DNA from 3 places in the Amycolatopsis sp. NPDC051071 genome. Region 1 is predicted to be linked to each of the others. Evidence: riboswitches for the same ligand, from Rfam matches in the RefSeq annotation. Region 1 holds a riboswitch; each other region holds the start of a gene.
What was found. A riboswitch is a leader RNA that binds a small molecule or an ion and turns the genes downstream of it on or off. The one in region 1 is predicted to bind S-adenosylmethionine.

Region 1 (2,244 bases):
GGGCGGTACGACGGCGAGCACGGCTCAAGCCTACGTGGCCGCTCCACTTGTGCCGCCATCAGGAGAAAGCTGAACAGGACGAGTCAGATGCGAACGAGCCGCCCGAGACGGTTTCGTCCTGGGCGACCCGTTCACGAGAAAATCAGGCAGCGACACCCTGCGGTCCGCGGACCGGGTGGGTCACGTGGCCGCCGCGTTCGGCGATCCACGCGAGCGCGGCATCAGCGTGCTCACCGCGCACGCCGAGCCGGAAACGGCCGACCGGGGTGTCGCCGATCCGAGTCAAGCCGCCGCCGATGGTGGCGAGTTCGACGTCAAAGCGACCGGCGGCCTCAGGCAGCAGTGCTCCGACCGACGCGAAACCGACCAGCACGACGTCCACGGCTCGGTCGTATTTCGAGACCTGCGCCCTGCTGGTCTCGATCGTCGGCAGCAGGGCCTGCGCGGTCCGGCTGTTCGGGTCGGAGACCAGGTCGAGCACGGTTCCACGTTCGATGACCGCGCCAGCCTCCAACACTGCCACGTCATCGCAGACACGGCGAACCACACTCGCGTCGGGAGTAGTGAGCAACACGGTGACGCCGAGCTCGGCACGCGCGCGGTCGAGCACGGTCAGGACCGCTCCGGACTCTTCGGGCCGAATACCCGCGGTCGGGTCGTCGGCAAGGAGCACGGAAGGACCGGCGGCCAGAGCCTTGGCGATGGCCACCCGGCGCAGCTGCCCCTCGGACAGTTCTCCCGGCCGCTGACCCGCGCGCTGGGTGAGTCCGACCAGGTCGAGCAGGTTGCCGACCCGATTCCGACGCTGTGGCCCATCCAGCCCGAGCTGCTCCAGCGGCGACGCGATGTTCCCGGCGATGGTGCGCTCGGTGAGCAGTTCCGGTTTGGTGCTCACGACGCCGACCTGCCGACGTATCTCTCGCAGGCGGCGGCCGTCAAGGGTTCCCGTGTTGAGGCCGTCGAGACGGACTACGCCTCGGTCAGGACGCTCCTGAAGGCCGATGCAACGAGCGAGGGTCGACTTGCCGGAGCCGGCCGGACCGACGACTCCGAACAGCGAGCCGGCCTGGATGTCCACGCTGACGTCGCGCAGTGCGACGACGGGATTTCCATTGAGGGGGAAGGACTTGGACAAGTTTTCGACAGTGATCACGAAGGGCTCCATGCACATGGGGCGCTGCTTCTTTCGAGCGCGCCAACCGTCACCGAGTAACCGTCCAGAACGGACGGTTTTCAGAAGAAAAGAGGAAGAACTCAGGCAGTAACGGTGGAGCGTCGACACGCACTTACCGAGCGGCGACCTTCGTCTACGACACGTCGCCTGGTCAGCAGGAGTGGGTGGGTGACCCTGTTCATTAGGCACAGCCTCCATCGGTCCTGGCTGTAGCACCTGCCCTGTGGAGGGTGGTTGCTGCGACTTCGGCGAGCCAGGTCTCTCAGTCGCTCGGGATGGTTCACTGAGTAAAACCGATCCCACTGGATGAAAGCAAGCGTGTAGGCGCAGATCACACGTCTGGTCGCGTCCATAATACAGGATCCAGTGCCCATATTATGGGAACCGGCGGCCATTTCGAATTCACACCGAGGCCGCTGCCTGCACAGACAGGTCGGGAAGACGCTCATCGATAAGAGGACTTATGCCGTCGTGCTGACCTCGGTCAACGCTCGCATCAGCGCGGCGCCGACCACAATCACCACGTTATGGAACAAGGTTCCCTCGGCGTCACGACACGGCTGCCTCAACGCGGCCTGTCATGACTCACGGCGGTCAGTCGGTCGCGGCGGCGATACGAGCGAACTGATGAACGTCCAATTGCTCCCCGCGGGTCTTGGGGTCGATGCCCGCTTTCGCGAGCAACTCGCCCGCGCGTTCAGCCGAGCCAGCCCAGGTGGCCAACGCTGCCCGCAACGTCTTTCGCCGCTGCGAGAATGCCGCGTCGACGACCGCGAACAGCCGCTTACGGCTCACGGCTGTCACGACTGCGTCACCACGTTCGAAGGCGACCAGCGCGGAGTCCACGTTCGGCACAGGCCAGAACACTGATCGGGGCACCGCGGCGACCTTGCGTGCCTTCCCGTACCACGCGAGCTTGACGCTCGGCACGCCGTAAGTCCTGCTTCCCGGCCCGGCCGCCATCCGGTCAGCCACCTCGGTCTGGACCATCACGAGCCCGCTGGTCAGCGAAGGCAGCTCAGCGAGCAGATGAAGCACGACGGGAACAGCGACGTTGTAAGGCAGATTCG
Region 2 (2,244 bases), on a different contig from region 1:
AAGCACACGAGATCGACGTCGACTCCGCCCCGCTCGACGAGATGGGCGCCGAACTGCTGCAGGTCCGCATCAACTCCGGATCGAAGATGCACGGCGTCTACCTGGCCGAACTGCGGCTGCCGGTCGGGGCGACGATCAGTCTTCTCGTCCGCGACGGCACCGGCTTCACCCCCAGCAAGAACACCCGGCTCCAGGAACGCGACCAGCTACTCGTCGTGACCACCTCCGACGCGCGCGACGCGGCCGAACGACGCCTGCGAGCCGTCGACCGGGCCGGTCGCCTCGCCAGGTGGAAGGGTGAATCCGGCCAGTAGGCACGAACGGGCACCAGCTGTTCGTCGGTTGATCTCAGAAACTTCTTCCCCTTTGTGCTCCTTTTGGATTACTTTGCCAGTAATCGATTCCCTCGAATGGGTGAGCGTTGCGGGTTAAGGGGTACATAGGGTGACGAAATTTCCTATGCGGTTCGCTGGCCTGGGGGTGGCGACCGTCCTCGTCGGGGTGATCTTCTCGGCGCCGGTGGCGGCCGCCGCCGGCGGGTTCCCGGCGTTCGGCGTGCCGTTCGAGACCGGGCAGCCGGTTCACTCGGCAAGCATCCACCCGGACAACGGGACCTCTCGCGTCGGTGACTCGCGCGACTTCTGACCTCCCGCGTTTAGTCCTCTAGTTGCGGTACTTGCACGTACAACTACCGCAACCAGAGGACTGAACGCGGGTTCTCTTCGCTTGCGGAAGGCGTGAGCGGCGTCTCAACATGCGGGCAAGGGGTGGCTTGATCGCCCGGACATCCGCTAACTTCGTCTTTAGGTCACGAGTGTCAGCGTCAAGCCCCGGCTAGCTGACCGGCAACCCTCCTTCCGCGGTGGGGTGCCCCGGGTGAGGACCAGGCTCGTCGCGCGGTGCGACGGGCAAGCGCGGGATCCTCGTCGGGGTCCCCTGGCCCGGAGGATGACGATGACACTCGCTCTCGAACGCACCAGCACCCCCGCCACTGACGGGGAAACCGCGGCGGCAACTGTTGCCACACACGAAATCCCGACGGTCGCCGGTGCCGGGCTGCGGGTCCCGCTGGTCACCGGCGGCGACATCGGATACGCCAACCTCGACCACGCGGCGAGCGCGCCCTGTCTGGACAAGGTGCGTGACGCGGTCGACGAGTTCCTTCCCTGGTACGCCAGCGTGCACCGCGGTGCAGGGTTCGCTTCGCAGGTCTCCACCAAGCTTTACGAGCGCACGCGGGGAATCCTGCGGAACTTCGTCGACGCGCGATCGACCGACACCGTCGTGTTCACCCGCAACACCACCGATTCCTTCAACCTCCTGGCACGCAGCCTGCCGAAGCACACTTCCGTCGTCGTGTTCGACACCGATCACCACGCCGCTTTGCTGCCGTGGAAGGGTCCGAATGTGCGCCGGATCCAGACCCCGCGCACGCGGCTCGCGGCAGTGTCCGCTGTGGACGAAGCGCTCGCCGACTGCCCGCAAGGGCCGCGGCTGGTCGTCATCACCGGCGCGTCCAACGTGACCGGGGAACTGTTGCCGGTCAAGGAGATCGCCGCCGTCGCGCGCCGCCACGGCGCCCGGATCGCACTCGACGCCGCGCAGCTGGCGCCGCACCGCAAGATCTCCGTGCGCAAACTGGACGTCGACTACATCGCGCTCTCCGGCCACAAGTTGTACGCGCCTTTCGGTGCCGGTGCGCTGATCGGCCGCGCCGACTGGCTGCGTGCCGCCCAGCCGTACCTCGCCGGTGGTGGCGCCACGAAACTCGTCACCCGCGACTCCGAAGACTTCGGCGTCGTCTGGAACGCCGGAGCCGAGCGGCACGAAGCCGGTTCCCCCAACACTGTCGGTGTCTACGCCCTCGGTGTCGCCTGCGAGACGCTGGCCGAAAACTGGGACGCGATCGTCGCCCATGAGGACGAACTGCTCGCACGGCTGCGTCGCGGTCTCGCCGGCATCCCCGGTTTCGCCGAACTGCGGTTGTTCGACGCGCCGGTGGACCGGGTCGGCACGCTGAGCTTCATCGTCGACGGCTTCGAGCCCGGCTGGCTCGCGGCGGTCCTGTCCGCGGAATACGGCATCGGTGTGCGGGACGGCGCGTTCTGCGCGCATGTCGCGACCAAACGGCTGATCGCGGCCGCCGGTTCGGCGGGCCAGCAGGCCGTCCGGGTCAGCCTCGGCCTCGGCAGCACCGCCGAGCACGTCGACCGGGTGGTGCTGGCACTGCGCCAGATCGTCGCC
Region 3 (2,244 bases), on a different contig from region 1:
CGACCAGCACATGCGGCACTCCCAGCTGCATCGCCCAGCGCAGTGACACCAGCGCCGCCGTCCTGTCTCCCGCGACGGCCTTCTCGGCGACGGCGAACCCGTTCACGTCCGCACGACCCCGGTGATAGCGGCGCACGGCCTGTTCGTCGACCGTTCCCCCGGCGTCCGCGACGAGCTGGGTCGCGGCCGACGACAACTCGCGAAGATCCGAACCGACGGCATCGATCAACGCGAGCACGGCCGCGCCGTCGATCTTCCCGCCGACCCGGCGAACCTCGTTGCGGACAAAGGATTCCCGCTCAGCGGCCTTCGTCAGTTTCGGGCACTCGACGACCTCCGCCCCGGCCTTCTTCAGTGCCGCGGGCAGCGCCTTCGCGGCCTTGCTCCGGCCGCCTCCGCTGTGCACGACGACGAGCACGATGCCGTCGGCGGGGGCTTTGACGTAGGCCATCACCCCGTCGGCGAGCTCCTGCGAGATGTCCTGCGCGGATTCGAGGACGATGACCCGGTCCTCGGCGAACAGCGAAGGACTGACCATCTCCGCGAGTGCGGGGACTGTGAGGTCCGACACCCGGATCCGCGAGAGATCCGCCGTCGGATCGGCCGCTTTGGCCGCGTCGGAAGCGCTGCGGATCGCGCGTTCGATCAGCAGCTCTTCCTCACCGAGGACCAGTACCAGCGGCGATGGGGCGGAAGCTTGCGTCGTCACGGTCACGATCCTGCCACTCCTCCTCTCGTGTGCTTTCTCCGGTGATGTGTTCCGGACACGGTGGCCCCACCCGAGGCCCATGTCGTACGGTGTTGGCGAGGCGACGCGATTACACGCGTGCCGACAATTGAATACCGCTCATCCAGAGGGGCAGAGGGAACGGCCCGATGAAGCCCCGGCAACCGGCGTCAGCCTGTCATCCCGCGATCGCGGGGTAGCTGACGAACACGGTGCCAATTCCGGCCCGCCCAGGCGGGGCAGATGAGGAAGGACCTCGCGATGACCGCAACCCTCGGCACGACCTCCACCACCAAGACCCCGGATCTCGGACCGGCCGTCGAACTGGTGTCGAAGGAAGAGGGACACCGGCAGCCACTCGCCCCCGAATTCGTCTCCGCGGAGGACTTCTCGCCGCTCGAGGTCGCCTACGACTTCGGCCGCGTGCGCCGCGAAGACATCGAAGCCGGGCCGAAGAACATCTGGCGCTACAAGAAGCTCCTCCCGGTGCCCTCGAACGTCGAGGAGATCCCCAACACCGAACCCGGCGCCACCCGGCTCATCCAGGCCGACAGGCTCGCGAAAGCGTTGGGTGTCAAGAAGGTTTGGGTCAAGGACGACACCGGTAACCCGACCCACTCGTTCAAGGACCGCGTGGTCGCCGTCGCACTGGCGGCCGCCCGCGAATTCGGGTTCGAGGTGCTCGCCTGTCCGTCGACCGGCAACCTGGCCAACGCGGTCGCCGCCGCGGCGGCCCGCGCCGGCTGGCGGTCGGTCGTGCTGATCCCGAAGACCCTCGAGCGCGCCAAGATCCTCACCACCGCCGTGTACGACGGCGACCTGATCGCGGTCGACGGCAACTACGACGACGTGAACCGGCTCGCCACCCAGCTCGCCGCCGAGCAGGAGAGCTGGGCGTTCGTCAACGTGAACGTCCGGCCCTACTACTCCGAAGGCTCCAAGACACTGGCCTTCGAGGTCGCCGAACAGCTCGGCTGGCGGCTTCCCCCGCAGATCGTGGTGCCGATCGCCTCCGGTTCCCAGCTCACCAAGGTGGACAAAGGATTCCGCGAGTTCGGCCAGCTCGGCCTCGTCGACGAAACGCCCTACAAGGTGTTCGGCGCGCAGGCCACCGGCTGCTCCCCCGTCTCGGCCGCCTTCCGCGCGGGCCACGACGTCATCCAGCCGGTCAAGCCCGACACGATCGCCCGGTCGCTGGCGATCGGCAACCCGGCCGACGGCCCCTACGTCCTCGACGTGGTCAACCGCACCGGCGGCGCGATCGAAGACGTCACCGACGAAGAGGTCGTCGAGGGCATCCGGCTGCTCGCCCGTACCGAAGGCGTCTTCACCGAGACCGCCGGCGGGGTCACCGTGGCGACCGCCAAGAAGCTCATCGAAACCGGCAAGCTCAACCCGGACGAGGAGATCGTCTTGCTGATCACCGGTGACGGCCTCAAGACCCTCGACGCCGTCGAGGACAAGGTCGGCCCGAAGGCCACCGTCAGCGCCTCGGCCGACGCGGTCCGCGAAGCCCT

Region 2: another riboswitch for S-adenosylmethionine. It lies ahead of AB0M65_RS11875 (aminotransferase class V-fold PLP-dependent enzyme); the one in region 1 lies ahead of AB0M65_RS05635 (ATP-binding cassette domain-containing protein).
Region 3: another riboswitch for S-adenosylmethionine. It lies ahead of thrC (threonine synthase); the one in region 1 lies ahead of AB0M65_RS05635 (ATP-binding cassette domain-containing protein).

Annotation. Positions count from the first base shown of each region.
Region 1 covers NZ_JBFBBY010000010.1:66,787-69,030, reverse strand. Annotated here, with positions in the region: gene AB0M65_RS05640 (4-(cytidine 5'-diphospho)-2-C-methyl-D-erythritol kinase) at 1-21, opposite strand, end outside; gene AB0M65_RS05635 (ATP-binding cassette domain-containing protein) at 143-1,153, opposite strand; SAM riboswitch class I at 1,366-1,456, opposite strand; gene rsmA (16S rRNA (adenine(1518)-N(6)/adenine(1519)-N(6))-dimethyltransferase RsmA) at 1,769-2,244, opposite strand, start outside.
Region 2 covers NZ_JBFBBY010000026.1:32,098-34,341, reverse strand. Annotated here, with positions in the region: gene AB0M65_RS11885 (potassium/proton antiporter) at 1-314, shown strand, start outside; gene AB0M65_RS11880 (hypothetical protein) at 460-645, shown strand; SAM riboswitch class IV at 807-921, shown strand; gene AB0M65_RS11875 (aminotransferase class V-fold PLP-dependent enzyme) at 955-2,244, shown strand, end outside.
Region 3 covers NZ_JBFBBY010000011.1:48,907-51,150, forward strand. Annotated here, with positions in the region: gene holA (DNA polymerase III subunit delta) at 1-709, opposite strand, end outside; SAM riboswitch class I at 845-977, shown strand; gene thrC (threonine synthase) at 989-2,244, shown strand, end outside.